One region of the Janthinobacterium sp. SUN026 genome, then DNA from elsewhere that is predicted to be linked to it. Evidence: riboswitches for the same ligand, from Rfam matches in the RefSeq annotation. Region 1 holds a riboswitch; the other holds the start of a gene.
What was found. A riboswitch is a leader RNA that binds a small molecule or an ion and turns the genes downstream of it on or off. The one in region 1 is predicted to bind thiamine pyrophosphate.
Positions count from the first base shown of each region.

Region 2: linked by a shared signal. The riboswitch ahead of thiC (phosphomethylpyrimidine synthase ThiC) and the one ahead of OX459_RS06580 (TonB-dependent siderophore receptor) in region 1 are both predicted to bind thiamine pyrophosphate.

Region 1 covers NZ_JAPQNU010000001.1:1,442,572-1,457,687, forward strand. The annotation lists gene OX459_RS06560 (TetR/AcrR family transcriptional regulator) at 1-277, opposite strand, end outside; gene OX459_RS06565 (DUF2867 domain-containing protein) at 345-863, shown strand; gene pnuC (nicotinamide riboside transporter PnuC) at 950-1,561, shown strand; gene OX459_RS06575 (ATP-binding protein) at 1,561-2,109, shown strand; gene OX459_RS06580 (TonB-dependent siderophore receptor) at 2,106-4,259, opposite strand; TPP riboswitch at 4,346-4,443, opposite strand; gene OX459_RS06585 (iron-containing alcohol dehydrogenase) at 4,511-5,668, opposite strand; gene OX459_RS06590 (hypothetical protein) at 5,811-6,116, shown strand; gene OX459_RS06595 (Imm26 family immunity protein) at 6,242-6,721, shown strand; gene OX459_RS06600 (sensor histidine kinase) at 6,760-8,118, opposite strand; gene ompR (two-component system response regulator OmpR) at 8,132-8,833, opposite strand; gene OX459_RS06610 (hypothetical protein) at 9,098-9,487, shown strand; gene OX459_RS06615 (flagellar assembly protein A) at 9,647-11,506, shown strand; gene arfB (alternative ribosome rescue aminoacyl-tRNA hydrolase ArfB) at 11,507-11,905, opposite strand; gene OX459_RS06625 (chemotaxis protein CheW) at 12,102-12,584, shown strand; gene OX459_RS06630 (ATP-binding cassette domain-containing protein) at 12,624-14,621, opposite strand; gene prmB (50S ribosomal protein L3 N(5)-glutamine methyltransferase) at 14,670-15,116, opposite strand, start outside.
Region 2 covers NZ_JAPQNU010000006.1:106,189-121,304, reverse strand. The annotation lists gene OX459_RS23900 (UvrD-helicase domain-containing protein) at 1-1,413, opposite strand, end outside; gene OX459_RS23895 (hypothetical protein) at 1,528-1,800, shown strand; gene OX459_RS23890 (GNAT family N-acetyltransferase) at 1,797-2,321, shown strand; gene OX459_RS23885 (hypothetical protein) at 2,335-3,189, opposite strand; gene OX459_RS23880 (S-(hydroxymethyl)glutathione dehydrogenase/class III alcohol dehydrogenase) at 3,380-4,486, opposite strand; gene OX459_RS23875 (response regulator) at 4,613-5,245, opposite strand; gene thiE (thiamine phosphate synthase) at 5,313-5,948, opposite strand; gene OX459_RS23865 (hydroxymethylpyrimidine/phosphomethylpyrimidine kinase) at 5,959-6,723, opposite strand; gene OX459_RS23860 (thiazole synthase) at 6,723-7,517, opposite strand; gene thiS (sulfur carrier protein ThiS) at 7,543-7,755, opposite strand; gene thiC (phosphomethylpyrimidine synthase ThiC) at 7,767-9,680, opposite strand; TPP riboswitch at 9,760-9,875, opposite strand; gene OX459_RS23845 (hypothetical protein) at 9,983-10,237, opposite strand; gene OX459_RS23840 (response regulator) at 10,276-11,082, opposite strand; gene OX459_RS23835 (ATP-binding protein) at 11,111-13,015, opposite strand; gene OX459_RS23830 (Crp/Fnr family transcriptional regulator) at 13,065-13,805, opposite strand; gene OX459_RS23825 (EAL domain-containing protein) at 14,043-15,116, shown strand, end outside.

The DNA.
Region 1 (15,116 bases):
GCAACTGAAAACGCTGTTCGGAAGGCAGGCTGCCCTGCGGCGGCAGTTCGGCTTCCCATTTGGCGATCAGGCTGGCGAAGCCGGCCGCCGCCACGTCGGCCAGCAAGGCTTCCTTGCTGGGGAAGTGGCGGTACACGGCGGCGATCGACACGCCCACCGTGCGCGCCAGTTCGCGCAGGGAAAGGGCGGCGTCGTGCTGTTGCGCCAGTTGCGCGATGGTGGCGGCGACCAGGGTGTCGCGCAGGTTGCCATGGTGATAATTGCTGTTCGTGCTCATGTTATGTTATCGCTGTTCACATTGTCGTGTATGATGGCCATGTTATCACTGAACACATGGAGAGCACATGCAAGAGATAAGCAACGTGGTACGCGCCGTGGCCTTGCCGCCAGGCGCCAGCATCGCCCCCTTGTATCCGGGCAGCAACCTGGCCGACGCGTATGCCGTCGAGTTGCCGACTGCGCAGGCGCGCCAGATGGACATGGAAAGCCTGGCGCGCGTGCTGCTGGGCAGTCAGCCGGGCTGGGCGCGCAAGCTGATGGTGGTGCGCGACGCCATCGTGGCGCGCTTCGGCATCCGGACGGCCAGGCAGATGGAAGCCAGGCCTGGCAAGCGCATCGGCATCTTCCGCATCTTTGCCGTCAGCGACGATGAAATCATCGTGGGCGAGGATGACAGCCACCTGGACTTCCGTTTGTCGGTGCTGCGCAACCGCGACGCGGGGCGGCATGGCAGCGTGACCATGTCCAGCGTCGTGCATTGCCATAATCGGGTGGGGCGCGCCTACATCCTGGTGATCCGGCCTTTCCACAAGCTGATCGTGCAGCGTTCGCTGGCGCGCGCCGTCAAGGGCGGCTTTGCCTGAGCGGGGAAGGCGGCTGGCGGTGCGGGCAATCTTGCTTATTCATGGCTGGTATTGCATACTGCACCACCAGCCTCATCACGATTCCCATGAACGATACGCTTCTCCTGCTGGGTTTTGCCACCACGCCGCTTGAACTGATTTCCTTTGTCCTGGCATTGACAACCGTTGCGCTGAACATCCGCCAGAATCACTGGGCGTGGCTGTTCGCCATCATTTCCTCGGCCGCCTACGGTTTCGTGTTTTTCGAATCGCGCCTGTATGGCGACATGGCCTTGCAACTGCTGTTCATCAGCGTCTCGTTCTGGGGCTGGTACCAGTGGCTGCATCCGGCCAGCGGCGGCAAGACCCTGCCCGTGACGCGCCTCGACGGCCGCGGCTGGCTGGCATGCGCCGTCGGCTGGCTGGTGGGCTTCCTGCTCATCGCCTGGCTGCTGACGACGACGGACACGGACGTGCCCCATGCGGACGGTTTCCTCACGGCAGGCAGCCTGGTGGGACAATTCCTGCTGTCGCGCAAGAAACTGGAAAACTGGATCGCCTGGATCATCGTCGACGTGCTGTACGTGTGGCTGTATGTGCACAAGGGCCTGACCCTGACGGCCGTGCTGTACGCGTTCTTCGTCGTGATGGCCGTCATCGGCTTGCTGGCGTGGAGGAAGTCGGCCCCGGCCGCGCCGAGCGCGATGGTCCTCAAGTGATGGAGCGTTGCGTGCGCGTGGCCATCCTGGGCGCGGAATCGTCGGGCAAGTCGACTCTGGCGGCGGCCCTGGCCGAGCGCCATGGCACGGTGTGGGTGCCCGAGTATTTACGCGAGTTTGTGGAAACGCAAGGCAGGGTGCCCGTCGCGGCGGATCAGTATGGTATTGCGCGTACGCAAGTCGAACGCGAAGCGGCCGCTGCCGCCCAAGCCCGCCACTTCCTGTTCTGCGACACGACGCCCTTGATGACGGTGGTGTACAGCCGCCATTATTTTCACGGTGCAGATGCGCAACTGGCGGCGCTGGCCGATGCCACGCAGTACGATCTGACCCTGGTCACGGCGCCCGACAGCCCCTGGGTGGCCGATGGCTTGCAGCGCGAGTCCGAAGCCGTGCGCCAATTGATCTACCGCTACCTGCTCGATGAGCTCGACGCGCGCGGCATCGTCTACCACGTGCTGCGCGACAGCCTGGAAGCGCGCCTGGAACAGGCGGCGCCTTTGCTGCAGCAGGCGCTCGCTGCGGCGCCTGCCATTTCCCTCAATTAAAAGTCAAACTGCGCCGAGACCTTGAAGGTGCGGCTGGCGCCCGGATACAGATAGCCATCCGATTCCGGCGTCACGTCGCGCCAGTAGAACTTGTCGGCCACGTTGTTGACGGCGGCGCGCAGCACGGCGCGCGTGCCGGCGATGCGCGTGGCGTACGCGGCGCCCAGGTTGAACACGTTGTACGACGGCACGAAGGTCGTGTTGCTGTACTCAAACGCTTTCTTGCCCGCATATTCCCAGCTGCCATTCACGCTCAAGCCCGCCACCTGTTGCACGGCGTAATCCGCATGCACGGCCGCCTTGAAGGCCGGCACGTTGGGCACGCGCTTGCCGTCGAGGTCGGCATTGCCCGTGCCTGACTGCTGGCTGTTCAGGGCCGTCACGGACGCGCCCAGGCTCAGGCTGGACGATGCCTTGCCCTGGGCCGACAATTCCAGCCCCCGGTGCTGGGCCTGGCCTTCGCGCACGAAGTTGTAGGCGCTCTTGCTGCTGTCGACGTACTGGTTGAATTCCAGGCCCTTGCGGATCTGGAACAGGCTGGCCGTCAGCATGAAGTCCGGCGTCACATCCATCTTCACACCCAGTTCGATCTGCTTCGAGCGGCTGGGCGACAATTCCACGTTCGCATTGAGCGCCTTGCGGTCGGCCGTGCCGCCATGTTCCATGCCCTGCGAATAGGCCGCATACACGGAGAGATTGTCGAGCGGGGTGTAGACGAGCGAGACGTTGGGCAGCAGGAAATCGTGCTTGGCGCGGATTTCCGTATCGGCCTTGAGTACATACTGGTAGCCGTCGACATTGATATGGCGCAAGCCGCCATGCAGTTTCCAGTCCGGCGCCAGGCTGACGATGTCCTGCACGAAGACGGAGTTTTCCGTGTCCTTGCGCACCAGGCGCACGGGGCCCGTGACGCCGGGCGAGGTGCCGACAATCTGCGGCTGGTAGATGTTGCTCACGCCCACCCAGTCGTACACGTACAGACCGGCGCGGTCCTTGCGGCGGAAGGTCGAGACGCCGGCCGTGAATTCATGGCGCAGGGAACCGGTGGTGAACTTGCCCTGGATCATGGCTTGCGCGCTCAGCGGTTTTTTCGTCTCGCCCAGGCTACGGTAGTCATACACGTCGAAGTCGCCATTGCCGCAGAAGCCGGGGTACAGGTCTTGCGCGCTGCAGCCGTACGGGAAGGCCGTGTAGTCGTCGCGCTTGAACGAGTGCTGGTTGGCCGACAGGGTGGCATGCCAGTCGTCATTGAACGCGTACTGGAAGCGCAGGCCGAGATTGCTGGTGACGGTTTCCACGGGACGCGTCCACGGCTGCAGGTTGAGCATGGCGTCGGCGCTGATGCCGGTTGGCAAGGTTTTATTGTTCAGCAGCTGGAAGCCGGGCGCCGTCGCCTGCGCCTTGTCCTGGTAGTCGGCATCGATTTGCAGCAGCGCTTGCGGGGAAATCTGCCAGTCGAAGGCGCCGGAAATGAACTTGCGGTTGCCGTCCGCGCCCTTGATGTAGGAGCGCAGGCGCTCGGCCGCCACGTTGACGCGGTAACCGAAGCGCGTGTCTTCCAGGCGGCCGCCCAGGTCGATGGCGCCGTACACGGTGCCGCGCTCGCGCGTTTCCACGGTGACCGTGCGCAGCGGGGCGGCGGTGGGACGCTTGACGATGAAGTCGATCACGCCGCCCGGCGCGGCCACGCCTGCCTGCAAGCCGGCCAGGCCCTTCAGCACTTCGATGCGTTCCTTGTTTTCCAGCGGGATTTGCGTGTCGCCAGGAATGGCCACGCCATCCTTGCGGTAGCTGGAATTGTTGTCGAGCTTGAAGCCGCGGATGGAAAACTGTTCCGCATAGCCGACGGCGTTGTAGGCGTCGTTGATGCTGGTGTCGAGCTTGACTGCATCGCTGAGATTGCGGATCTGCAAGTCCTGCATGTCTTTTTGCGAAATGACGGTGACGGATGCCGGCGTCTGCAGCAGCGGCGCGTCACTGAAGCCGCCCACGGAGGCGCGCTTGGCGGCCGGCGCCTTGCTGGCCGTGACGACGACTTCGGCCATGCTTTGCGCCTGCGGGTCGGCTGCGTCGGAAGCCAGGGCGGGCGCGGCAAACGCGTGCAGGATGGCCAGGGTCAGAACAGAAACGGATAAATTCGGTGTGGACATAGATTGCTCGTGGTTCAAGCCGTCTCTGGGAAAGAGCACGGCAGGCTGCTTGTTCGGCTGGCGCCAACGCAGGAGCTATCAAAGGAGGGAGGTACTTTGCGCTTTCCTTCGCTGGCATTATCCAGATCAGGTACGAAGGGTATCTCTCACCCGGATGACTGCTCCAGGACCCCTAGCGAAATGACAGCTTAGCATGAACCACGGCCAGCTGTCCCACCCGGCTGACCGTTTTACAACAGTGTGGTGCGAATCTACAGACTGAGTTCCAGCACCTTGCGGCTGACGGCGGGCGTCACTTCGCGCTGTTCGCCCAGGGCCGTCATGCCGTGCGCTTCCAGGGCGGACACGACGGCGTCCACGCTGGCGTGATTCAGGCCGTAGTCGGCCAGGCGCGTCTTGACGCCCATGTGGCGGAAGAAGAATTCCGTGCGCGCGATGGCGGCCTCGATGCGGCCGTCCTCGTCGCCGCCGTCCAGGCCCCACACGCGGGCCGCGTATTGCAGCAGCTTGGCGCGCTTGGCTTGCTTGCGCACGCGCAACATGCTGGGCAGGATGATGGCCAGGGTTTGCGCATGGTCGAGTTCGTACAAGGCCGTCAATTCGTGGCCGATGGCGTGCGTGGACCAGTCCTGCGGCACGCCCACTCCGATCAGGCCGTTCAAGGCCAGGGTGGCGCTCCACATCACGTTGGCGCGCACGTCGTAGTCGTCCGGGTGCGACAGGGCTTTTGGGCCTTCTTCGATCAGCGTCAATAAAATGCCTTCGGCGAAGCGGTCTTGCACGGACGCGTTCACAGGGTAGGTCAAATACTGTTCCATCACATGCGCAAACGCATCGACGACGCCATTGCCCACCTGGCGCAGCGGCAAGGTGAACGTCTTCGACGGGTCCAGCACGGAGAATTTAGGATAGACCTTGCGGCTCATGAACGAGCGCTTTTCCTGCGTGGCCTTGCGCGTGATCACGGCCGAGCCATTCATTTCGGAACCCGTGGCCGGCAAGGTCAACACGGTGCCGAAGGGCAGGGCGGCTTCGACGATCTTGCCGCCTTTGGCCAGGATGTCCCAGGCCACGCCTTCGTGCAGGGCGGCCGCGGCGATGAACTTGGTGCCATCGACCACGGAACCGCCGCCGACGGCCAGCAGGAAATCGATGCGCTCGCTTTTCACCATGGCCACGGCCTGCATCAGGGTTTCATAGCTGGGATTGGGTTCGATGCCGGCAAATTCCAGCACCGTATGGCCGGCCAGCGCCGCCTTGACTTCATCGTAGACGCCGTTTTGCTTGATGCTGCCGCCGCCATACGTCATGAGCACTCTGGCCTGGGGCGGGATCAGCGCCGTGATGGCGGCGATCTGGCCCTGGCCGAAAAGGATTTGCGTCGGATTGTAAAAGTCGAAATTGAACATGGGGCTCCTGCCGCTGAGGTTTAGGCTGTTGCTGAGCCATGATTATGGCCGAATGGGTGGAAACGTGCCGTGGACGCTTGAGCTTTTCGTCCGCGCGGTGGAGAATGCAGCCGATGTCACCACCACGCGAAAAGGAATGCGCATGACCACCGTCCCACTGGAAGAATCCGGCCTGCCGGCCACCGCGCTCGACATGCACCGCGCCATCGGCGCCACCATCGCCGCACTGCAGGCGCTGGACTTGAACAGCCAGCGCTTCGAGGCGTGCACGGACCCGGAACTGCGCCGCGTGCTCGCGCATGCGGGCGACACCAGCCGCAAGGAAGCGGCCATGCTGCTCGAATGGATGCGCCGCCGCGACGCGCGCCTGGACACGGCCATGAAGGAAGCGCTGTTCAAGGCGGGGCCGATTGTTGCCCAGTATCACTATGACGAGAAAATATTGTAACTATTGGTTTGTTGCTGTGGCGTACCATGCGCCACTTTCGCATCGCTTCGCGTAGACTGTGCCCCTAATTAAATTTAACGTCGGATAGCAGCGGCTGTCCGGTGTATTTCAGGGGGCTTCAAGAAATGAGATCATTACCATACCGAGAAGGCAGCTGGTTTGCCGTGCCCTTGCCGGGCGGCGGCTATGCCGTCGGCGTGGTGGCGCGCAGGGCGCCTGCCGGGCGCATCATGCTGGCGTATATGTTCGGGCCGAAGCGCGACAGCTTGCCCACGCTGGAAGAGCTGGAAGGCTTGCGCCCGGAACAGGCCGTGCGCCGCCTGCGCACGGGCGACATGGCCCTGCTCAACGAGCGCTGGCCCCTGCTGGGCGACAGCCGCCACTGGGAGCGCGATGCCTGGCCCATGCCGGCCTTTATCCGCCGCAATGAATCCTTGCAGCGCGCCTGGCGCGCCAGCTATGCGGATGCCGACCCTGCCAAGCTGAACCGCGAGGAATCGATTCCCTTCGATACGCCGGGCATGGAAAGCGATTCCCTGTACGGCTATGGGGCGACGGAATTGTTGATGAATAAATTGCTGGCGCAGGAACAGGCGTCCGCCTGAGCGGCAGGGAACGGCACAACTGTACCGTTCCCGTCCGTTTACGCCGCTGGCAAGCTGATCTGAAACGCGAGGCCGCCGCCTTCGCGGTTGCGCACTTGCAATTCGGCGCCATGGCGCAGCAGCACGCGGTCGACGATGGCCAGACCTAAGCCTGCGCCATTGGCCTGACCACGCGCCGTGTCGAGGCGGGTGAACGGCTTCATCAGCTGCTCGATCTTTTCCGCCGGCACGCCCGTGCCGTGGTCCTGCACCTCAATGATCACTTTTTTCGCGCCGTGGCTGGTGCGCACCTGGCAGGCGATGTCGATTTCCGTCACGTCGCTGTCCGGCGTCTTGCCATAGCGGCGCGCATTTTCGATCAGGTTGTTCAGCACGCGGCGCAGGTCCGTGGGGTTCCCCATCGCATGCGCGCCGTCGGCGATGCTGGCGTTGATCTTCACGTCCGGCAGGCGCATCGCTTCGCGCGTCATGTCGTTGAGCAAACCACTGAGGTCGACGTCGGTAAAGCTCGACGCCTCCGTCGGCCTGGCATAGTCGAGGAACTGGCCGATGATGGCGTCCATTTGCCCGATATCGGACTGGATGCCTTCGCGCGCCTCGTCCGACAGGTTCGCCATTTCCACTTCCAGCTGCATGCGCGCCAGCGGCGTGCGCAAGTCGTGCGAAATGCCGGCCAGGATCACGGCGCGGTCCGATTCCACCTGTTTCAGGTCGTCGACCATCTGGTTGAAGCTGCGGTTCGCCTCGATGATTTCGATCGGCCCCTTTTCCGGCAGCGGCGCCGGCTGCTTGCCCTTGGCGATGTCGCGCGCGGCCGCCGTCAAGCGCGACAGCGGCAGATTGATCAGGCTGGAAATGATGGCCGCGCCCAGCAGGGACAGCAGGGACACGAGGCTGGCCCAGCCCAGCCACTGGAAGCCCGTCAGGCCGCGCAGGCGCTCGCGGTCCAGCATCAGCCAGTATTCGTCGTCGTCGATCTTGAAGCTGACCCAGAAGCCGGCCACGCCGTTGACGCGCGCGGAAAAGCGCGTGTCCTTGCCCAGCTTGGCCTTCACCAGCGCCTCGATGTCGGGCATCAGGTAATTGTCGGGCGGCGGCTCGATGCGGTCGTCCTCTTCCAGCGAGAAGATGCGGATGCCTTCATTGCTGACGAGGTCGAACAGCAGCTCGCGCCGCAACTCGGGCGCCGAGTGCGTCAAGGCCGCATGCGTGATGGTGACGACGGAAATGATCTGGGCGGAAATCTGCTGCGCCTGCGGCTCGCGCTGGATGAAGGAAATCATGCTGAACCACGCGATCATGCTGACCGTGGTCAAGGTGCCGAGCAGCAAAAAGGTGCGCCAGAACAAGCCGCTTTTCAGCCGCGCCAGGCTGATATCGGGAAAAAGCTTCATCATGCCTCGCCAGCGATCAGCGCGGCTGTCCGTCCGGGATGAAGACGTAGCCGAGGCCCCATACGGTCTGGATGAACAGCGGGCTCGACGGATCTGGCTCGATCAGCTTGCGCAGGCGCGAGATTTGCACGTCCAGGCTGCGGTCGAACACTTCGTATTCGCGGCCGCGGGCCAGTTCCATCAGTTTTTCGCGCGACAGGGGCTGGCGCGCATGGCGGGCAAACACTTTCAGCACGGAAAACTCGCCCGTGGTCAGGGGCACCGTTTCGCCATTCTTTTTCAGGGTACGCGTGCCCAGGTCCAGCACGAAGTCGCCGAATTCGAAGGTTTGCGGCGTTTCCGACGGCGCGCCCGGGATTTCATCGGGACCCTTGCGGCGCAGCACGGCGCCGATGCGGGCCACCAGCTCGCGCGGATTGAACGGTTTCGGCAGGTAATCGTCGGCACCCATTTCCAGGCCCACGATGCGGTCCACGTCTTCGCCCTTGGCCGTCAGCATGATGATCGGCGTCTGGTCGCCCGCGCCGCGCAGGCGGCGGCAGATCGACAGGCCGTCTTCGCCCGGCAGCATCAGGTCGAGCACCAGCAGGTCGTAGCGTTCGCGCAGCCACAGCTTGTTCATGGCCGTCGCGCTCTCTGCCGTGAAGACATTGAAACCCTGTTCGGTCAGGTAGCGGCGCAGCAGGTCGCGCAGGCGCACATCGTCATCGACCACCATGATTTTTGCCTGGTGGCCGTGGATCGATTGCGTTGGTGTGTTGCTGCCGGAAGTGGAGGTTGTGGTCATTTAGGGTGTCGTGTTATCTTATATTAGTTGCTATAGTAACGCCTCGCGCGGCGTCGGCAAGGGGCTGTGGCGACCCATTACAAAGTGTTACAAACTTTACCCAATTACTCTTACTGCACCGTGTAAAGCATCATACACTGGGGCCACAGTGGAAATCAGCTTTAAGTTTATACGGCATCGCGGAAGAGGAACTCAATGAATATCTTTACTAAAAAAATTCACGCCGCTCCCAGCGCAGCTATTGCCGCACGTACAACTGTGCTGTCCGCATTTGCCGTTTGCTCCGTGTTTGCCGCCAGCCTGGCGTCAGCGCAAAACCAGCCGCCGCCACGCCGTGACGACCAGCAGCAAATGCAGGCCCAGCGGTATGAACAGGTACAGCGCACCAGCAGCAATGATACGCGAGTGCGCGAACAGCGTGACGCACGCAGTTTCGACACGCGCGCCGAAGAGCAGCGCCGCGCCAACGAAGGCGCCGACGCTTCGCGCCGCACGGGCCGCATGACGCCCGACGAGCGGCGCGACCTGCGCCGCCAGATCAACGAAGTGGGCCAGGATATCTATTCCAACCCGCCGCGCCGCTAGGCAGCCATCCCCCCTCCGACAGGGCCATCTCGCAAGACATGGCCCTGTTTGCATCTGGCCGCATGCATTGTTGCTGAGTCAGGCACACGGCCCCGCCCCGTGATATTGTTCTAGTGCACGGAGGCAATTCTTTGAAATGGCTGCTGGGGGAGGCAAGGCGTGAGCGACGACGACACACCCGTTCCGGATGCGGTCCCCGCAGGCGGCTTGCCGCACGGCCTGGTCCAGCGCGACGAGGGCGTGTTCCTGGACCTGTCGCTGGCGCCGGCGCAGCTGCGCGCCGCCGTCGACCAGCTGTTCCAGTCGGGGCAGTTGCTGGCGGGCCTAGATTACGGTTTGTTCCTGCTGACCCTGTTCCATGCGCCCGCACCCCGCGCCGCGCCCAAGGGTGACGCCTTGCTGCGCATCGCCGTGCGCGTGGCGCCATTCCCGCCCCAGCGCCGCGCGCTGTATAAACAGATCAAGATCCGTGGCGACAACGCCGAGTTTTACTTTGAAACCTTGCCTGCCGACGCGGATGGCCAGGCGCCGGCGCGCCGCGAGTTTGACGAGCTGGTGGCTGACTTGTGGTGCAAGGGCGTGCACTACGGCATCGATAGCGTGGCCGTGCGCGCCATGCTCGCCAGCGGCAAGGCCGAGCGCATCACGGTGGCGCGGGTGCTGCCGCCGCAGCCGGGGCGCGACGCCCAGCTGGTCGAAGTGTCGCAAGGCATCCACCGCGACGACGCGCCGCGCGAACGCTCCGATGGCCGCCTGGATTTGCTCAGCTTCAAGAACCGCTTCCCGCAAGTGAAAAAGCACGCGCGCCTGCTGCGCCTGCTGCCGGGCACGCCCGGCTTGCCTGGCTATGACCTGGCCGGCAAGGCGCTGCCGCCGTCCGCGCCGCTGGAACTGGACCTGGCTGCGGTGGCGGGGCCAGGCACGTCGGTCGAGTATTTCAGCGATGGCGCTTTCGTCGTCGCCACCATGGATGGCTATGTGAATGTCGATGAGCACGGCAAGATGTCGATCGAAAACAAGATCGTCAGCCGCGAAGGCGTCAGCAGCCGCACCACTGGCAATCTGAAGCTGCGCGCCGCCTACGAGGAGTACGGCGAAGTGCAGGAGCAGCGCCAGCTCGACGGCAGCGACATCACCATCCATGGCGACGTGTATGGCCATCTGCACTCGCATGGCGGGTTGATATGGCTCAAGCGCAACCTGGTGGGCGGCACGGCCTTCAACGAGCACGGCGACGTGCGCGTCGAGGGCGTCGCTTCCGGTTCCGTGCTGCAGGCGCTGAGCGGCGAAGTGCACGTGAAGCGGGCCGAAAGCTGCGTCATCGCCGGCACGCGCGTGGTGATCGACAGCGCCAGCAATTGCGAGATCATCGCCGACGAGGTCGTCATCGAACTGGCCGAAGGCTGCGCCGTGGCGGCGCGCACCATCCGCATCGGCAGCGCCGGTCCCCGCAGGCAGGTGGAAATGCTGCTGTTCCCCCTCGTGCCCGACTTGAGCGCGCTGGAGCAAAAGATCGGGGAAAGCCTGGCGAAGGCGGCGCAATTCCTGCAGGTGCAGCACAAGCGCCAGCAGGAAATAGATGCCATCGCGCAATTGCCCGAGGTGCGCAACTACCTGACCCTGGCGGGCCAGCTGCGGCGCGGCGAATTGCAGCTGCAGCCAATGCAACAGGTGCAGTACGACAAGCTGGCCGCGCGCATCGCTCCCGTGCTGAAAGAGGTGGCGCGGCTGCGCGTGGAAGTGAAACAGTCGGAAATCCTGCACGCGCAGATGCTGGCGCTGGTGGAACAATTGCGCCAGGAGCGGCAGGCGATGGCGGGCCAGTCGCGCTGCTCCCTGGGCCTCGTCGATGGCGAGACGACGGTGCGCGCCCTCGTCGTGCCGCCCGGACCGGCCAAGGTCTACGACCGGCCGCCGAAGGAAATCAAGGCCTTGCTGCGCAGCGCCACGCCGGCCACGCAGCCCGTGTTTGCGGACAGCACGGGCAGCCTGGACTGGACCTACCAGCCGCCACTCTGATCAGTCGATAACCTTGCCGCGAGATTGTTTGAGGACGCTGTGCGTGCTCTTGCTGTCGAGACGGCGCCGCTGCGAGCTGCGCGTGGGCTTGGTGGCGCGGCGCACGGCGGGCAGGAAAGTCACGCTGTCGATGATTTCCTGCAAGCGCCGCAACGCCTCTTCCTTGTTCTGCTCCTGGCTGCGCGACTGCTGCGCCTTGAGCACCAGTACGCCATCCTTGCTGATGCGGCTGTCGCGCAGGGCCAGCAGCCGTTCCTTGTACGCTTCCGGCAGCGACGAGGCGGCGATGGGGAAGCGCAGATGGATGGCGCTGGACACCTTGTTGACGTTCTGCCCGCCCGGACCCTGGGCGCGGATGGCGGAAAATTCAACTTCAGCGGGGTTGACGAGGTGTTGCATGGCCTGCCTGTGGGGGGATGATGTGGGTATTGTAAGGGAAGATGGCTGCGCCGGCGCAAGGCGGGGCGCCGAGGTCAGGCTGGCCTTCCGGGAAAGTTGAGTTTTCTCAACGCCGCCTGCGGCGATGCTGGTTAGCATGGGGCCAACGTTGCGCCACTGCGCATCCTGGCAGCGCTTACCGGATGAAAGGAACACCATGCAGCCCACGACCACGCCTGGCGCCGCAACCGCGCAATACCTGACGCAGTACTTGAGCTTCCGGCTGGGCGGCCTGGAATACGGCCTCGATTACCGTTGCGTGCGGGAATTGCGCCCCCTGAAGGAACTCGACCGTTTTTCCTCGGAAGGGGAAGTGCTGCACAGCGTGGCCGTCTCGCGCGGCGTGATCATTCCCATCGTCGACATGCGCGCCGCGTTCGGCAGCGCCCACGGCGCGCCCGACCCGGCCACCGACGTGATCATCCTGCAGCTGAGCAATGGCGTGATGGGCATGGTGGTCGATGGCGTCACCGATATCGTCAGCCTGGCGCCCGCCGACATCGCCGCCGTGCCCGGCCTGGGCGAGACGGAAGCCGATTATCTGCTGGGCCTGGGCACGGTGGCGGGACGCCGATTGATCCTCGTCGACATCGACCGCCTGATGGCGATCCGCAGCCCCAGCCCCATGCAGGCGGCATAAAAAAAGACGACCCGGAAGTCGTCTTTTGTCGCTACTTGCTTAACCGAGCTTTTCGAGTTGATCTTGCAAGTCCAGCCATTCCGCTTCCAGTTGCGCCAGGTCCTTGGTGAAGAAGGTCTGGTCGGCCAGCAATTGCTTCAGCTTGGCCTTGTTGGCCGCGTCATAGATGGTCGGCTCGCCCAGCTTGGCGTCGGTTTCCGCCTTTTGCGCATTGCGCTTGGCGATCTGCTCTTCCTGGCGCTTGATCTTGTTTTCGATCGGCTTGCGCAGGGCGGCCGTTTTCTGGCGCTCTTCCGCTTCCTTGCGCTTGTCGCGCACGGGCGCGGCAGGGGCGGCGGCTACCGGCGAAGGTACGGAAGACGTCACGGGGAAGTCCGTCTTGTTGGCTTTGCCGGCGGCCGGCAGCACGTCCGTGCCTTTGCCCAGCTTGGTCTTGAACAGCCAATCCTTGTAGTCGTCCAGGTCGCCGTCGAACGGTTGCAGCTTGCCGTCGGCAACGATGATGAATTCGTCGGTGGTGGCGCGCAGCAAGTGGCGATCATGGGACACGACGACCAGGGTGCCTTCGAACTGGGCCAGCGCTTCCGTCAGCGCTTCGCGCGTTTCCAGATCCAGATGGTTGGTCGGTTCATCGAGCAGCAGCAGGTTCGGACGCTGCCAGACGATCAGGGCCAGCGCCAGACGGGCTTTTTCGCCGCCCGAGAACGGTGCGATCGACGCGGTGACCATGTTGCCGGGGAAGTTGAAGCCGCCGAGGAAGTTGCGCAGTTCCTGCTCGCGCACGGTCGGGGCGATCTTCGCCAGATGCCACAGCGGCGATTCGTCGTGGCGCAGCATTTCCACCTGGTGTTGGGCGAAGTAGCCGATGTTGAGGCCCTTGCCCATGGTGGCGTCGCCCGTCAGCGGCATCAGTTCGCCGGCGATGGTCTTGATCAGGGTCGATTTGCCGGCGCCATTCTGGCCCAGCAAGCCGATGCGCTGGCCGATCTGCAGCGAAAACTTGATGCCGTTGACGATGGTTTTATGCGTGATTTCGCCCGTCGCTTCGTTCTCGATCTTGTAGCCCGCATCGACGTCTTCCATCACCAGCAGCGGGTTCGGAGCCGACAGCGGCTCGCGGAATTCGAACGAGAATTCGGCGGCGGCGCGCAGTGGCGCCAGTTCTTCCATCTTCGCCAGCGCCTTCATGCGGCTTTGCGCCTGGCGGGCCTTCGAGGCTTGCGCCTTGAAGCGGTTCACGAACGATTCCAGATGGGCGCGCTTGCGCTGCTGCTTTTCCAGCGCGCCGGCGGCCAGGATCATCTGCGCCGCGCGTTGGCGTTCGAAGCTCGAATAGTTGCCCGAGTAGCGTTTCAGCTTGCGCTCGTCGATATGCACGACCACGTTGACGACTTCATCGAGGAAGTCGCGGTCATGGGAAATGATCAGCAAGGTGCCGGCGTAGCGCTTGAGCCAGTCTTCCAGCCAGATGATGGCGTCCAGATCCAAGTGGTTGGTCGGTTCATCGAGCAGCAGCAGGTCGGACGGGCACATCAGCGCTTGCGCCAGGTTCAGACGCATGCGCCAGCCGCCGGAGAAACTGGCCACAGGTTGCTGCATCTGGTCCAGCGTGAAGCCCAGGCCCAGCAGCAATTGCTCGCCGCGCGATTGCACGGTGTAGGCGTCGGCATCGGCCATGGCGCTGTAGATTTCGCCGATGGCGATACCGTTTTCCGACGTGGCAGGCTCCGATTCCAGGCGCGCCAGTTCCGCTTCCAGTTTGCGCAGGGTGACGTCGCCATCGATCGCATAGTCGAGCGCGGCACGGTCCAGCGGCGGCGTTTCCTGCGCCACGTAAGCCACGCGCCACTTGGCCGGGAAATCGATCTCGCCCTGGTCAGGGTGCAATTCGCCACGCATCATGGCGAACAGGCTCGATTTGCCCGCGCCATTGGCGCCGATCAGGCCGATCTTGTCGCCCGGATTGAGGGTGACATCGACTTGTTCGAGCAACGGTTTGATGCCGCGCATCAGGCTTACTTGTAGGAAACGTATCATTTTTTTCTTTGTGTTGTAAATTAAGGCGCTGCGCGCTGACGCCAGCGCTTATACCAGCTTGAGCTGCTCGGCCGTCAGCAGGAAGACCATGTCGTCGCCGGCGCTCGTCGTCAGCCAGGTCAGGCCCAGCTCGCCGAAGGCCGCTTCCGCGTATGCGCGTTCGTTGCCGATTTCAATCATCAGGATGCCGTCATCCGTCAGGCGCTCGGCCGCGCCGGCGATGATCTTGCGCACCAGGTCCATGCCGTCGCTGCCGCCGTCGAGGGCGATTTGCGGTTCGGCCAGGTATTCCTGGGGCAGGGCGCCCATCGACGCGGAATTCACGTACGGCGGGTTGCTGATGATCAAATCATATTTCTTGGTCGGCACGTTCGTGTACAGGTCCGATTCGATCAGGGTGACGCGGTCTTGCAGCTTGTACGTGTCGACGTTGCGTTTGGCCACGGCCAGCGCATCGGCGGAAATGTCCACGGCGTCGACCTGGGCGTTCGGGAA
Region 2 (15,116 bases), on a different contig from region 1:
GGACAATTGCTGCGTTTCGAAACGCACGCCTTCGATCAGCTTGACGAAGCCGGCCAGCACGCTGCCCGCCTTGCCCGCCACGTACGGCACGGCCGCATACAGCGAAATACCGTACTGTTCCGACGCGGCCTGCAATTGCTCGATCGAGCGCATGCCGATGCCCCGCGTGGGGAAATTGACCACGCGCAAGAAGGCCGAATCGTTGTGCGGATTGTCCATCAATTGCAAATAGGCAATTGCGTGCTTGACCTCGGCGCGCTGGAAGTAGCGCTGGCCGCCATACACGTGATAAGGAATCGCGGCCGAGAACAGCGCGTGTTCGATCACGCGCGACTGCGCATTCGAGCGGTACAAGATGGCGATTTCACTGCGCGACGCGCCATCGGCGATCAGGCTTTTCGCCTCTTCGATGATCCATTGCGCTTCCTGCAAGTCGGAACTGGCTTCATACACGCGCACCTGCTCGCCATGGCCCGCGTCCGTGCGCAGATTCTTGCCCAGGCGCTTGCTATTGTTCGCGATCAATACGTTGGCGCTGTCGAGGATATGGCCGTGCGAGCGGTAGTTCTGCTCCAGCTTGATCAAGTTCTTCACCTGGAACTCGTGCTCGAAGGCACTCATGTTGCCCACGTTGGCGCCGCGGAAGGCATAGATGCTCTGGTCATCGTCGCCGACGGCAAACAGGGCCCCGCCATCGCGGCTGCCGTGGCCGGCCAGCAATTTGAGCCAGTTGTATTGCAGGTTGTTCGTATCCTGGAACTCGTCCACCAAAATATGGCGGAAACGCGCCTGGTAATGTTCGCGCAAGGGCTGGTTACGGCTCAGCAATTCATACGTGCGCAACAGCAATTCCGCGAAATCGACGACGCCTTCGCGCTGGCACTGGTCGTCGTACAGCTGGTACAGCTCGACCATCTTGCGCTCGTGCGCGTCATACGCTTCCACATCCGTGGCGCGCAAACCCTGGTCCTTGGCGTTGTTGATGAAATACATCACCGTCTTCGGCGGGAATTTTTCATCATCGATATTGTTTGCCTTCAACAAACGCTTGATCACGGACAATTGATCCTGGGAATCGAGGATCTGGAAGGTCTGCGGCAAGGCCGCGTCGCGGTAGTGCGTGCGCAGCAAGCGGTTGCACAGGCCGTGGAAAGTGCCGATCCACATGCCGCGCGTGTTGATCGGCAGCATGGCCGACAGGCGCGTGAGCATTTCCTTGGCGGCTTTGTTGGTAAACGTCACGGCCAGGATGCCGGGCGGCGATACCTGCTGGGTCTGGATCAGCCACGCGATGCGGGTGGTCAGCACGCGGGTCTTGCCCGAACCGGCGCCCGCCAGGATCAGCGCATGCTGCGCCGGCAAGGTGACGGCAGCCAATTGTTCGGGATTGAGGTTGTGAAGAAGATTTTGCATGCCGTGATTATACCGGCATGGCTAAAAATACTGTGCATTTGTCCAGCGGTCACGCCGGATTCGCCGCGTGCGCGCTACAATCGGCATCACTGCACAGCTGATGAAAACATGCCCATGACACCTCCCAGCCACCTCGACGGCGCCCGCGTACTGGCCTGGGCCTGGTCCGACTTGCCTTTCGGCCATGTCGCCGCTGAAGATGGCGCCGCCCCCATCGCCATCCACGGCCTGGCCGTGTGCCGCTACGGGGACGAGGCGCAAGTCTACCGTTTCAGCTGCGACGCGCGCTGGGACACGGTACAGGATGACGCATATGCCAGCGAGGTCGACGCCAGGCAGTTGCCGGCGCAATACCGCACCGTGGCCGCCGCGTGGCATACGCCGTGAAGTACGCCATCCGCACAGCCAGCAGCGCCGACCTGCCCCTGCTGGCCCAGGTCGAGCGCAGCGCCGCGGCCCTGTTTGCGCAGGCCGGCCCCGGACTGGCGTGGCTGGCGCAGGGAGAACCCTTGCCATTGAGCACCTTACAGGCGCTGCAGCGCGAGGGCGACGTATGGGTGGCCGCCGATGGGCACGCTGAGCCGGCAGGCTTCCTGGCCGCCGAACCGCTCGACGGGCAACTGTTCATCGTGGAATTGTCCGTTGCCCTGCCGCATCAACGGCAGGGCGTGGGCGCGCGCTTGCTCGATGCGGCAGCGGCCCATGCCCGGGCGCTGGGCTGCGCCTGCCTGACGCTCAGCACGTATCGCCACCTGCCATGGAACGCACCCTACTATGCGCGCCACGGTTTCAGCGAAATCGGGGCCGCGGCGCTGGGCGCAGGCCACGCGCTCAAGCTGGCGCGCGAAGCGCAGGACGGACACGATCCGGCGCTTCGCTGCCTGATGCGCAAGCCACTGGCCTGCTAATTGAGCACCTCCTTCAGCGCACCAGCTTGGCCTTGCCTTCGCTGAGCGCCTGGGCGATCACCTGGCGCGTGGTCTTGTCCGCGATCTTGACGACTTTTTCCTGCTGGCGGCCCAGGTCGCCCATTTGCTTGCCCAGCGCTTCCATCGGCTTGCCGCGCTGCTCCATCTGGCGCGACATCTGCTCCATTTTCTCGGCCTCGCGCTCGTGTACGTCGGCGATGCGGTCGTTGATCTCTTCCATTTTGTCCTGCGCATCTTCCATCTGCTGTTGCAGGCGTTCCACGTCGCGCTCGGCCGCGCGGCGCGCCGTGTCGCTCGTCGCCAGCGCCTGGCGGCGCGAGGCGTCGCCGAGCTTGCGGCCCAGCTCCTGCTGCTGGCGGCCCAGCAAGCGCAGCTGTTCCGACTCGCGCGCGCTGCCTTTTTCCAGGCTGCGGGCGCCCATCTTGCGGCCCATTTCCCCCATGGCCTTGCCGTGCGCGCCCATTTGATCGCCAAGCGCGCTCATCTCCTTGCCCAGCTGTTTCGAGGGTTCCCATGCCGTGCGCACCTTGCCCAGCAAGGCCGCATCCTGCAGCACATAGGCCTGCCCCTGGTCGCGGAACCACAGGAACGGCCCCTTGATCGAGCGCTTGAGTTTTTCCACCTGCTCCAAGTGAATATCGCTGTCGACGACGATGACGCCCTCGCTATCCCTGGTGCCATCGACCAGCGCATAGCTTTCGCCCTTGTCGAGCGAACGGCTGACCTGCACGCTGGGCGCGGCAGGCGGGGCCGGTGGCGCGGGCGGTTGCGGCGGCTGCACGGCCAGCGCGCTGCCGCCAAGCAGGATACCGGCCAGGCTGAGGATCAAACGATGGGAAGTGGTCATGGCTGCCTCGTCGCAAAAGTGGTGGAGCGTTGACTGTAGCGGCAAGCGGACCTGGCCTCCAGCGCCGTGCGACAGGCTGCAAAAAGACCTGCCTGGATGGCAAGCACGGACGATGGATGGCATGCCGGGCAAAAAAAAACGGAGGCCGCAGCCTCCGCAAAAACGCCGTGGTACGGCGTATTTCAATTCATTAATACAGCACGACGGAACGGATCGATTCACCGCTCTTCATCAAGTCGAAACCTTGATTGATATCATCGAGCTTCAGCCTGTGTGTGATCAAATCATCGATATTGAGCTTGCCTTCCATGTACCAGTCGACGATCTTCGGCACGTCCGTGCGACCGCGCGCGCCGCCGAAGGCAGAACCTTTCCACACGCGCCCCGTCACCAGCTGGAACGGACGCGTGGAAATTTCCTGGCCGGCCGCCGCCACGCCGATGATGATGGACTGGCCCCAGCCCTTGTGGCAGCACTCGAGCGACTGGCGCATGGTGGTGGTGTTGCCGATGCATTCGAACGAATAGTCGGCGCCGCCGTCCGTCAGCTGCACGATGGTATCGACAACGTTTTCCACCTCGTTGGCGTTGACGAAATGCGTCATGCCGAACTTGCGCGCGATAGCCTGGCGCGCCGGGTTGATGTCGACGCCGATGATTTTGTCGGCGCCCACCATCTTCGCCGCCTGGATCACGTTCAAGCCGATACCGCCCAGGCCGAAGACGACCACGTTGGCGCCCGCCTCGACCTTGGCCGTAAACAGCACGGCGCCCACGCCCGTCGTCACGCCGCAGCCGATGTAGCAGACCTTGTCGAAGGGCGCGTCTTCGCGGATCTTCGCCAGGGCGATTTCCGGCACGACGATGTAGTTCGAGAAAGTGGACGTGCCCATGTAGTGGAAGATGGGCTTGCCGTCGATGGAAAAGCGCGACGTCGCGTCCGGCATCAGGCCGCGGCCCTGGGTCGAGCGGATCGACTGGCACAGGTTGGTCTTTTGCGACAGGCAGAATTTGCACTGGCGGCATTCCGGCGTGTACAGGGGGATGACGTGGTCATCCTTCTTCAGGCTTTTCACGCCAGGCCCCACGTCGACGACGATGCCCGCGCCTTCATGGCCGAGGATGGACGGGAAGATGCCTTCCGGATCGGCGCCCGACAGGGTGTAGTAATCGGTGTGGCAAATGCCTGTGGCCTTGATCTCGACCAGTACTTCGCCCTCGCGCGGGCCGGCCAGGTCGACTTCCTCGATGGTCAAAGGCGCGCCCGCCTTCCATGCAATCGCTGCTTTGGTTTTCATGTGTGTCCTGTGTATGGTTGAACCAGGCGCGCCAGCGCGCCGTATCGTCACATCATAACAAGGCAGGCGCCGACATGCCACGCCGGCGCCGGTGCAACGCTTACTTGAAACTCTTACTTGAAACTCTTACTTGGTTTTCGCCCGGTTCAAAAACGCGCCGTGCAAGCCGTTCAGGGTTTCCTCGGCCAGCAGCAGCTGGCTGGCGATTTCATTGATCTTGCGGCGGCTGGAGCGGGCGTGGTCGCGCAGCACTTCGAACGCCGTGTTGCGGTCCGTCTGGAACTTGCCCATCAGCAAACCGACGGCCAGGCTCGTTTCCCGGCCGGCGGCCAGGGCCGCGTTCAGGTTCAGCTCGGTGCGGCGCAGCTGGCGGATTTCATCGGCGCGCGCCAGGCCCGCTTCGAACGCCGGCATCAAGCGGCCTTCGTCGACGGGTTTGACGACATAGCCGACGGCGCCGTAGGCGGCCGCCTGCTTGCCCGATTCGCTGTCGCCGCTGCCGGACAGGAACATGAATGGCACGGCCGTTTCGCCGTGCAGGCGCTTGGCCAGTTCCAGGCCGGACATGCCCGGCATGTGGATGTCGAGCAAGGCCAGGTCAGGCTCGCGCTGGGCGATCAGCTGCAGCGCCACTTCGGCCGAATGGGCCAGGGCCGTCTCGTAGCCGGCATGGCGCAGGACTTCGCCAAGGAATTCCAACAGGAGCTGGTCATCGTCAACGATCAGGATAAGGCGTTTCGCGGCGGCTGGCTGACTCATGGGTAAAGGGACCTCGGTAATGAATGATGCCCTTATTATATGCCGATTATTCGCCAAATCCGCCCCCTCACGCCTCCCCGGCCTGCGCAAACAGCAGATTGAATTGCTGCACTGCAATATCCACATCGTCCGCCTGAGATCCCTTGCCAAATACGCTGCTGATCGCCGCCACCATGTCGGCCCCGCGCGCCACCAGCGGCGCCGCGTTTTCCGGCGTCATGCCGCCGATCACCACGCAGGGCAAGGCGATTTCGCGTTTCGCCTGCAGCACGATATCCAGGGGCGTCGTCACCGGATACTTTTTCACCAGCGACGGATAAAAGCCGCCGAAGGCCACGTAGCTGGCGCCGCCCTCTGCTGCCGTGCGCGCCAGGGCCATGTCGCCATAGCAGGAGGCGCCGACGAGCTTGTCCTTGCCCAGGCGCGCGCGCACCTGCGCGACGGACGCGTCCGTGCCGCCCACGTGCACGCCGTCCGCGTCCAGCTCTTCGCACAGCTCGAGAAAATCGTTGACGATGAAAGGCACGCCATACTTGCGGGCCAGGGCCAGCAAGGCGCCCGCCTGTTCGCGCCGCTGCTCCGCGTCGGCACTCTTGTGGCGGTATTGCAGCAGGGCCACGCCGCCATGCAAAGCCTGCTCCGTGATATCGAGCAGGCGGTCGGTGTCATCCCAGTTCGGGGTGACCAGATACAGTCCACGCATGATGTTTTCCTTATTCAATGAATCGTTGCGGCATGAGTTGACCTGGCGCAATCGCATACGCGCCGGCCAGGGCCGCATGGCAATAGGCTTGCGCCCGGTCAAGCGCTTGCGCCAGCGGCTGGCCCAATGCCAGGCGGGCCGCGATGGCCGACGCCAACGTGCAGCCGCTGCCATGAAACTCTCCGGGCAGGCGCGGCCAGCGCCACTCGCGCGCGCGCCCGTCACCGTCCAGCCAGCGGTTGACGATCTCCTCACCGTCGCCGTGGCCGCCCGTCACCAGCACGTGTCCACAGCCTTGCGCGCGCAGGTTATCTGCGCCACCGAGGGCCAGCGCTTCCGGCCCGTTCGGTACGATGACGGTAGTCACGGGCAGCAAGGGCGCCAGCGCCAGCACGGCGTCGTCCCGGCTGAGCACGTCGCCATGGCCGCTGGCCAGCACGGGATCGAGCACGACAGGCAAGCTTGGGCGGGACAGCCGCAATTGGGCGATCAGTTGCGCGATGACGGCCGCATTCGCCGCGCTGCCGGGGATGCCGATTTTCACGGCATCGATGGCGACCTTGGCGATCAACGCCTGCGCCTGGCGGCGCAGCAATTCCGGCGCCACGGGCTCGACAGCAAACACGCGGTCGTTGTCCTGCACCGTCAGCGCCGTGATGACGGGCAAGGCATGCGCGCCCTGCGCCGCAATCGCTAGAATATCGGCGGCGATGCCGGCGCCGCCCGACGGGTCGGCACCGGCAAACACGAGCACGGTGGGACGCCGTCGCTCCATCACGCCAGCCGGCCCGCCATCGGCGACGAGGGCGAGGCGGCGAACTTGCGCGGCATGCGGCCCGCCAAAAACGCTTCGCGCCCGGCCCGCACGGCCAGCTTCATCGCATGCGCCATGCGCACGGGGTCGCGCGCGCCGGCAATCGCCGTATTCATCAGCACGCCATCGCAACCGAGTTCCATGGCGATGGCCGCGTCCGACGCCGTACCCACGCCCGCATCGACGAGCACGGGCACTTTCGCCTGGTCGATGATCAAGGACAAGTTCCACGGGTTCAAGATGCCCATGCCCGAACCGATCAGTGACGCCAGCGGCATGACGGCCACGCAGCCGATGTCTTCCAGAATCTTCGCCTGGATCGGATCGTCGCTGCAGTAGACCATCACGTCGAAGCCATCCTTGACCAGCGCTTCGGCCGCGACCAGGGTTTCCGGCATGTGCGGAAACAGCGTCTTTTCATCGCCCAGCACTTCCAGTTTCACCAGATTGCGCCCGCCCAGGAGTTCCCGCGCCAGTTGCAGCGTGTACACGGCATCCTTGGCGTTGTAGCAGCCGGCCGTGTTCGGCAAGATCGTGTACTGGTCGGGCGGCACGAAATCGAGCAGGCTGGGCGCGTTCGGATCTTGCCCGATATTCACCCTGCGGATCGCCACCGTGATGATCTGCGCCTCGGCCGCGTCCGTCGCTTCGCGCGTCTGCGGCAAATCCTTGTACTTGCCGCTGCCCACCAGCAGGCGCGACTGGTACTGTTTGCCTGCGATGGTCAGCAGGTCGTTGTTTGTTGCGGTATTCATGTGCGTTTCCTTGTCTATTCTCAACTTAACCGCCGCCGATGGCGCGTACGATTTCCACCTGGTCTTGAATTTCCAGGACCCTGTCCTGCCACGCCTTGCGCGGCACGACGCTGCGGTTGACGGCCAACGCCAGCGCCTGGTTTTCCAGCGACAGCGCGGCGATCAATTGGTCCAGGGTTTGCCCCGGCGGCACCTGGTGCGGCGCGCCGTTGAGCGTGATGTCGATCAATGCAGTCATCACGCCCTCCTTCAGACCTTGCGGTACAGCTCGGCGCCGTTCTTGATGAATTCGATGGCTTTCACCTCCATCCCCTGCTGCAGCGCCTTGTCTTCCGCGATGCCCATGCCGGCCGCGTATTCGCGCACTTCCTGCGTGATCTTCATCGAGCAGAAATGCGGGCCGCACATGGAGCAGAAATGCGCCACCTTGGCCGAATCCTTGGGCAAGGTTTCATCGTGGAATTCGCGCGCCTTGTCCGGGTCCAGGCCGATGTTGAACTGGTCGTCCCAGCGGAATTCGAAGCGGGCTTTCGACAGCGCGTTGTCGCGGATTTGCGCGCCCGGATGGCCTTTCGCCAGGTCGGCCGCGTGCGCCGCGATCTTGTACGTGATGATGCCGTCCTTGACGTCCGCCTTGTTCGGCAAGCCCAGGTGTTCCTTCGGCGTCACGTAGCACAGCATGGCCGTGCCATACCAGCCGATCATGGCCGCGCCGATGCCCGAGGTGATGTGGTCGTAGCCGGGCGCGATATCCGTCGTCAGCGGTCCCAAGGTGTAGAACGGCGCCTCGCCGCACTGTTCCAGCTGCAAGTCCATGTTTTCCTTGATCAATTGCATGGGCACGTGGCCCGGACCTTCGATCATCACTTGCACGTCGTGCTTCCAGGCAACTTGCGTCAGCTCGCCCAGGGTTTTCAGTTCGCCCAGCTGCGCTTCGTCGTTGGCGTCGTAGATGGAGCCGGGGCGCAAGCCGTCGCCCAGCGAGAACGACACGTCATACGCCTTCATGATTTCGCAAATCTCTTCGAAATGCGTGTACAGGAACGATTCCTGGTGGTGCGCCAGACACCATTTCGCCATGATGGAGCCGCCGCGCGAAACGATGCCCGTCAGGCGCTTGGCTGTCATCGGCACATAGCGCAGCAGCACGCCCGCGTGGATGGTGAAGTAATCGACGCCCTGCTCGGCCTGCTCAATCAGGGTGTCGCGGAAGATTTCCCAAGTCAGATCTTCCGCCTTGCCGTTGACCTTTTCCAGCGCCTGGTAGATGGGCACGGTGCCGATCGGCACGGGGCTGTTGCGCACGATCCATTCGCGCGTCTCGTGGATGTGCTTGCCGGTCGACAAGTCCATCACGTTATCGCCGCCCCAGCGGATGGCCCAGGTCATCTTTTCCACTTCCTCGCCGATGGAAGACGTCACGGCGGAATTGCCGATATTCGCATTGATTTTCACCAGGAAATTGCGGCCGATAATCATCGGTTCCACTTCCGGGTGATTGATGTTGGCGGGGATGATGGCGCGGCCGCGGGCGATTTCCTCGCGCACGAATTCCGGCGTGATTTCCGCCGGGATGCTGGCGCCGAAGGACTGGCCCGGATGCTGGCGGCCCATCAGGTCGGCCAGGCGCTCGCCCATGGGGCCGGAAGCCTTGAGCTCGCGCAAATACTCCTGGCGGCGCATGTTTTCGCGGATGGCGACGAATTCCATTTCCGGCGTGATGATGCCTTGGCGCGCGTAATGCATTTGCGTCACGTTCTTGCCGGCAATAGCACGGCGCGGCTTGCGGTGCAAATTGAAACGCAGCTCGGCCAGCTTCGGGTCCGCCAGGCGGGCGATGCCGTAGTCGGAGGTGGGGCCAGGCAATTCTTCCGTGTCGGCACGCTCCATGATCCATGGCAGGCGCGGCGTATCGAGGCCGGAGCGGATATCGATGTTCACATCCGGATCCGTGTACGGGCCGGATGTGTCGTAGACGTAGATCGGCGGATTCTTTTCGCCGCCGAACGACGCTTCCGTGTCGGACTGGCTGATCTCGCGCATGGGCACGCGGATGTCGGGGCGGCTGCCCTGCACGTAAATCTTGCGCGAATTGGGCAGCGGCGCGATGGCGGCTTCGTCGACCGTGGCGGTGGCGGAGAGGAATTTCGGGTTGGCGTTCATTTTGGCTCCTTGGCTAGACTATTTTTAAGCCTGGAGCCAGCTAAGGAGGTTCGGAATTGCGCACGCGGAAAAGCGGGGTGCAGTCATCCTAAAGCTTCCCTTCGCTGGCATTATCCAGATCAGGTTCGGAGGGTATTTCTCACCCGCGCTTGCACCGTGTTTCCACAGCGAAAGGCAGGACCCCTAGCGTTTGCCGCCTTGCGGCAGCGAGCCAATTATACGCGGTTCCGCCGCGTGGCCAGATGATTTCTTGCAGGTGTCGTCTTTGCGCATCTGCTGCATTGCAACAGACTGCAGCGCGCTTATTTCTTCTTGCCCCAGCGCCAGCTGGTCGGTTCGCCCTTCAGCTGGCAGATGAAAATGAGCACGGCTACGATGGCCACTTCATAGACGATGTAGCCGACCAGCATGGTTTGCGGAGGGAACAGGAAGGCGCCGCAGGCGAACAGCGCCAGCGCGGCCAGGAACACCAGCCAGCCTTGCCAGGTGATGGGCAAGCCCCAGCCCCAGCCATAGGTCTTGGCGGGGAACCAGTAGGAGGGAGATTTGTCGGTCATGATTTTTCCTGGTCTGTATCGATGGCGCCAAGTATAAATCAGGCACTGCGATGGCGCTCCGTGACATCGAGGCCGATGCCGCGGTAGCCGATGAAGCGGCTGCCCGTGTCGAACATCGGTTCGCCGCTCACCTGCAGGTATTGCGTGCTGCCGTCGAGGTTGGCGCGGCTGTAGATAAAGTCGAGAAACGGTTCCCTTGCGGCAATCTTGGCGTCGAGCGAGGCGCGTTCGGCCGCGTTCCAACGCTGCGGCTCTTCCTCGCTGCCGATGCCCAGCATTTCAGCCACGGGGCCGGAAAAGCGCGTCAAGTTGCCCTGCGCATCCTGTTCCCAGTACCAGTCGGACGACAGTTCCGTGAAGCGCTGGAAGCGCGCTTCGCTTTCGCGCAACTCCGCCGTGCGCACTTCCACCATCTGTTCCAGCGACTTGTTGTATTCGGCCAGCTTCTGGTACAGCAATCGCACTTCCAGCATGTTGTGGATGCGCGTCTTGACTTCCACCAGGTCGAAGGGCTTGCTGACGAAATCCTTGGCGCCCGCCTGCAGCGCGCGCAGCTTGTGGCCCGGCTGGGCCGTGATCACCAGCACGGGCAGATAGCTGCCCGCCTCGAGGTCGCGCAAGCCTTCCATGACTTCAAAACCATCCATTTCCGGCATCTGCAAGTCGAGCAGGATCAGGTCGTAGCGGTGCTGCTGGTGCAGCGCGCGCACGGCTTGCGGGTCCATGGTGGAGGTGATGCGCGTATAGCCGGCATTGCGCAGCACCTGTTCCAGCAGCATGACGTTGGCCTCCTGGTCATCGACGATGAGGATGCTGGCGTTCAGGATCTCGGTGGCTTGAAGCATGGCGGTATTCCTAAAAATAAATGCTGAATTAGCGTACTGCATGAGTGTCGTCGGCCAGGCCGTGCGCGGCCGCATGGTGCAGGGCCACGTCGAGCGCATCCATGAATTCGACGACCTTGATCGGCTTGGTCAGGTAGCGGAAGAAACCCGCTTCCAGGCCCTTCTCGATGTCGCGCGGCACGGCGTTGGCCGACAGGGCCATCACGGGAATATGTTTCGTGAGCGGATCGTCGTGCAGGATATGCAGAGCGCCATAGCCGCTGATGCCGGGCAGGTTGATATCCATCAAGATCACATCCGGCTGATACGTGCGCGCCAGGTCGATGCCCAGGTGCGCATCGATAGCCGTCAGCAGCTTCAAGTCGCTGCGGCGGGCGATCAATTGCTCCACCAGCGCCAGGTTGGCGGGATTGTCTTCCACGTACAGCAAGGTGCGCTGGCTTTCCTGCGCTTCCTGCGCCTGCGGCAGCGCGTCGCCGTCGCCCAGCATCAGTGCCGGCGCATTGCTGGCGGCCAGCTCGAACCAGAAGGTGGTGCCCACGCCGACGGTGCTGTCGACGCCGATGGTGCCGCCCATCAATTCAATCAGCTGCTTGGTGACGACGAGGCCGATGCCCGTGCCCTCTTCCGTGCTGTTTTCCTGTCCCAGGCGGTTGAAGGGCTGGAACAGCTGCGCCACCTGCCCCGCATCGAGGCCGGCGCCGCTGTCGCGCACGCTGACCCGTACCCTGGCGCCGCGCTGGCTGCAGTCGACGGTGACGGAACCGCCGCCCTGGTTGTATTTGATGGCGTTCGACAACAGGTTGATCATCACCTGTTTCACGCGCGTGCGGTCCGCATGCACGAAGTAGGCTTCGCCGCAGCGGGGGAAATGCAGGCTGATGCCGCGCTTTTCCGCCTGCGGCGCGATCATCGCCTGGCAATCCTGCAGCACGTCGAGCAGGGACATCGCTTCCTGCGACAACGTCACCTTGCCCGATTCGATCATGGCCAGGTCGAGGATTTCATTGATCAAGCGCAAGAGATACCAGCCTCCCTTGAGGATTTGTTCGATCGAGCGCTGCTGCGGCACGGTGGGCGGCGGCACGTCGGACGCCATCAGCTGCGCAAAGCCCAGTACGGCATTCAGGGGCGTGCGCAATTCGTGGCTCATGCTCGACAGGAATTCGGACTTGGCGCGGTTGGCCTTTTCCGCCACCAGGCGCGCCTTCTTCAACTCGGCATTGTTGGTTTCGACGAGCGAGCGCGTGTACGCCTGCTGTTCGCGCAGACGCTGATCCAGCAGCGCCTGTTCCGCCTCGACCTGCTTGCGTGCCGTATTGTCGGTGCCGATCAGCAAGTAGCCGATGACCTTGCTCTGCGCATCGCGCAAGGCCGTCACGGAAACGATGGCGGGGAAGCGGCTGCCATCGTTGCGGATGTAGGTCAGTTCATAGATGTCTTCGATGCCGCGCGTGGCCTTGAAGACGAGCGCTTCCACGCCGGGCGTGATGACGGTGTCGAGTTCGGCGCTGAGGGCGGCCGCGCGCGCGACAATTTCTTGCGCATCGGAAATGCCAGCCGGCGTCAGCTTGTCGACCACGTCGCTCGCCGCATAACCGAGCATGCGTTCGGCGCCCACATTGAAAATCTGGATCACGCCCTGCGCATCGGTGGCGATGCACGAGAAATTGGCGCTGTTGAAGATCGCATCCTGCAAGGCGCCCGCCTTGAGCAGCTGGCGCGGCAGACTGGCCGCCACCGTGCGCCGGTACAGCGCCACGAGCAGCATCAGCAGCAAGAAGACCAGCGCGTCGATGACGCAGGCCGTCTCGAACGGCGCGCGCCAGGCCAGCACGCCGACGGCCAGCAGCGCGACGGCGCTGAAGGAAAACGCCAGCGCCATGGGCCAGCGCGACGGTGCGCGCGGGGGAATGTTTTCGACAGATTGCATGAGGTAGCCCGGGCTATGACAACGATAAGAATACGAGGCAGTGCGGTCTTCAGGAAGCCTGGCGCTGGCGCACGTCCGACAACAGGCGCGCAAATTCCTTTTTGACCACGCCATAGCATTCGCACACATGGCCTTCGAGGCCGGCGCGGTCCAGCACGGAAATATGGCCGCGCCGGTAGCTGATGAAGCCGCGCTGCTGCAGGCGCCCGGCCGCTTCCGTCACGCCTTCGCGGCGCACGCCCAGCATGTTGGCAATCAACTCCTGCGTCATGGTCAGCTCGCGGTTCGGCAAGCGGTCCATGGTCAGCAGCAGCCAGCGGCACAGCTGCTGCTCCACCGTATGGTGGCGGTTGCACACGGCCGTCTGCGACATTTGCGTGATCAGCGCCTGCGTATAGCGCAGCAGCAGGCGCATGACGGGCCCCGCGCGGTCGAACTCTTCCATCAGCAAATGCGCCTTCAGCCGGTAGCCGACGCCGCCCGTCTGCACGACGGCGCGGCTCGGTGTCGAGTTGCCGCCCATAAATAGCGACACGCCCACGACGCCTTCATTGCCGACACCGGCAATTTCCGACGAACCGCCGTTTTCCAGCAGGTAATGAATGGAAACGATGGCCGTGGTGGGGAAATACACATGCTGCAGCTTGTCGCCCGAATCGTAGATCACGTCGCCGAGCAGCATCGACACTTGCTCCAGGTACGGGGCCAGGCGCGCGAAATCGGCGTCGAGCATGGCGGCAAGCAAATGGTTTTGATTCGGGTTGTGCAGCTGGGCATGCGGACTCGACATGGGCAGGTTTCCTGGTTTCCAGTCGTCAGCTAGGGGATCGATGAAAGGCGTCCGAACGAGGGCCGCCATGTGGTGCAGCGTAACACAGCGCTGGCACGGTGCCCCGACTATATTTCTTGCCGGCACGGCCGTCCGTTCGGTAGCGAACGGACGGTATTTCGCCGCCCGCCCTACAGTCAGTCACTGCCCGGCCTGCCTGATCATGGATCGGCACCGGCGCTGCCACGGGACGTCACCATGCAATCATTCTTCAAGCGCATCTCCATTTCCGTTTCCACTTCGGCCCTGCTCACCCTGGCGTTCGGACTGTGTCTGACGGCCCTGTGCTACGCCTCGGCGCGCCAGATCGAGTCGGAAAGCACCCGGCTGCTGCTGCAGTACCACGCCAGCGCGCATACCCTGGGCGCCGCCCTGCTGCCGGCCAAAGGCATGGGCCTGGACGCCAACCACCGCGGCTCGCTGTACGTGCTGCTGGGCGGTCTGCTGTCGAGCCTGCTGGCGGCCGCGTATGTGTATCAGCTGGTGTCGCGCAATTCCGTGATTGCCCGCATCACGGGCGAACGCACGGCGGCGCTGCAGTTTGCCAATTTGCGCCTGTCCGAAGACATCGCCGCGCGCATGCACAATGAAAAGTCGCTGCGGCTGCGCGAACGCATCATCGAAGTGTCGGCCAATGCCATCATCCTGTGCAGCGCCGACGCGCCCGGCTACCTGATCGAATACGTGAATCCCGCCTTCGAACGCATCACCGGCTATGCGGCCGGCGAAGTCATCGGCCAGCGTCTGGAAGACTTGCAAGGTCCCGAGCAAGGGCGGCAAGACATGCACGCCATTACGGCGGCCCTGCGCGAACAGCGCGAAGGCAAGGCCATCGTGCGCAATTTCCGCAAGGATGGCAGCTGCTACTGGAGCGAGCTGTTCGTCGCTCCCGTGCGCGACGATGGCGATGGCCCCGTCAGCCACTTTGTCGTAGCGCAATACGACATCAGCACCGTCATGCGTTTCGAACAGGAACTGGAATTTCAGGCCAGGCACGATATCCTGACGGGCCTGGCCAACCGGGCCCTGCTGCGCGAAAGGCTGGAGCAGGCGATGGCCGTGACGCGGCGCAGCGGCCTGCCCCTGTGGGTGGTTTTCATCGACCTCGACCGCTTTAAATTCGTCAACGATACCCTGGGCCACGATGCGGGCGACCTGGTGCTGAAAAGCGTGGCCGAGCGCCTGCGCGACGCGACGCGCGAAGTCGACACCGTGGCGCGCCTGGGCGGCGACGAATTCGTGCTGCTGTTGCCCCAGCATGGCAATGGCGAA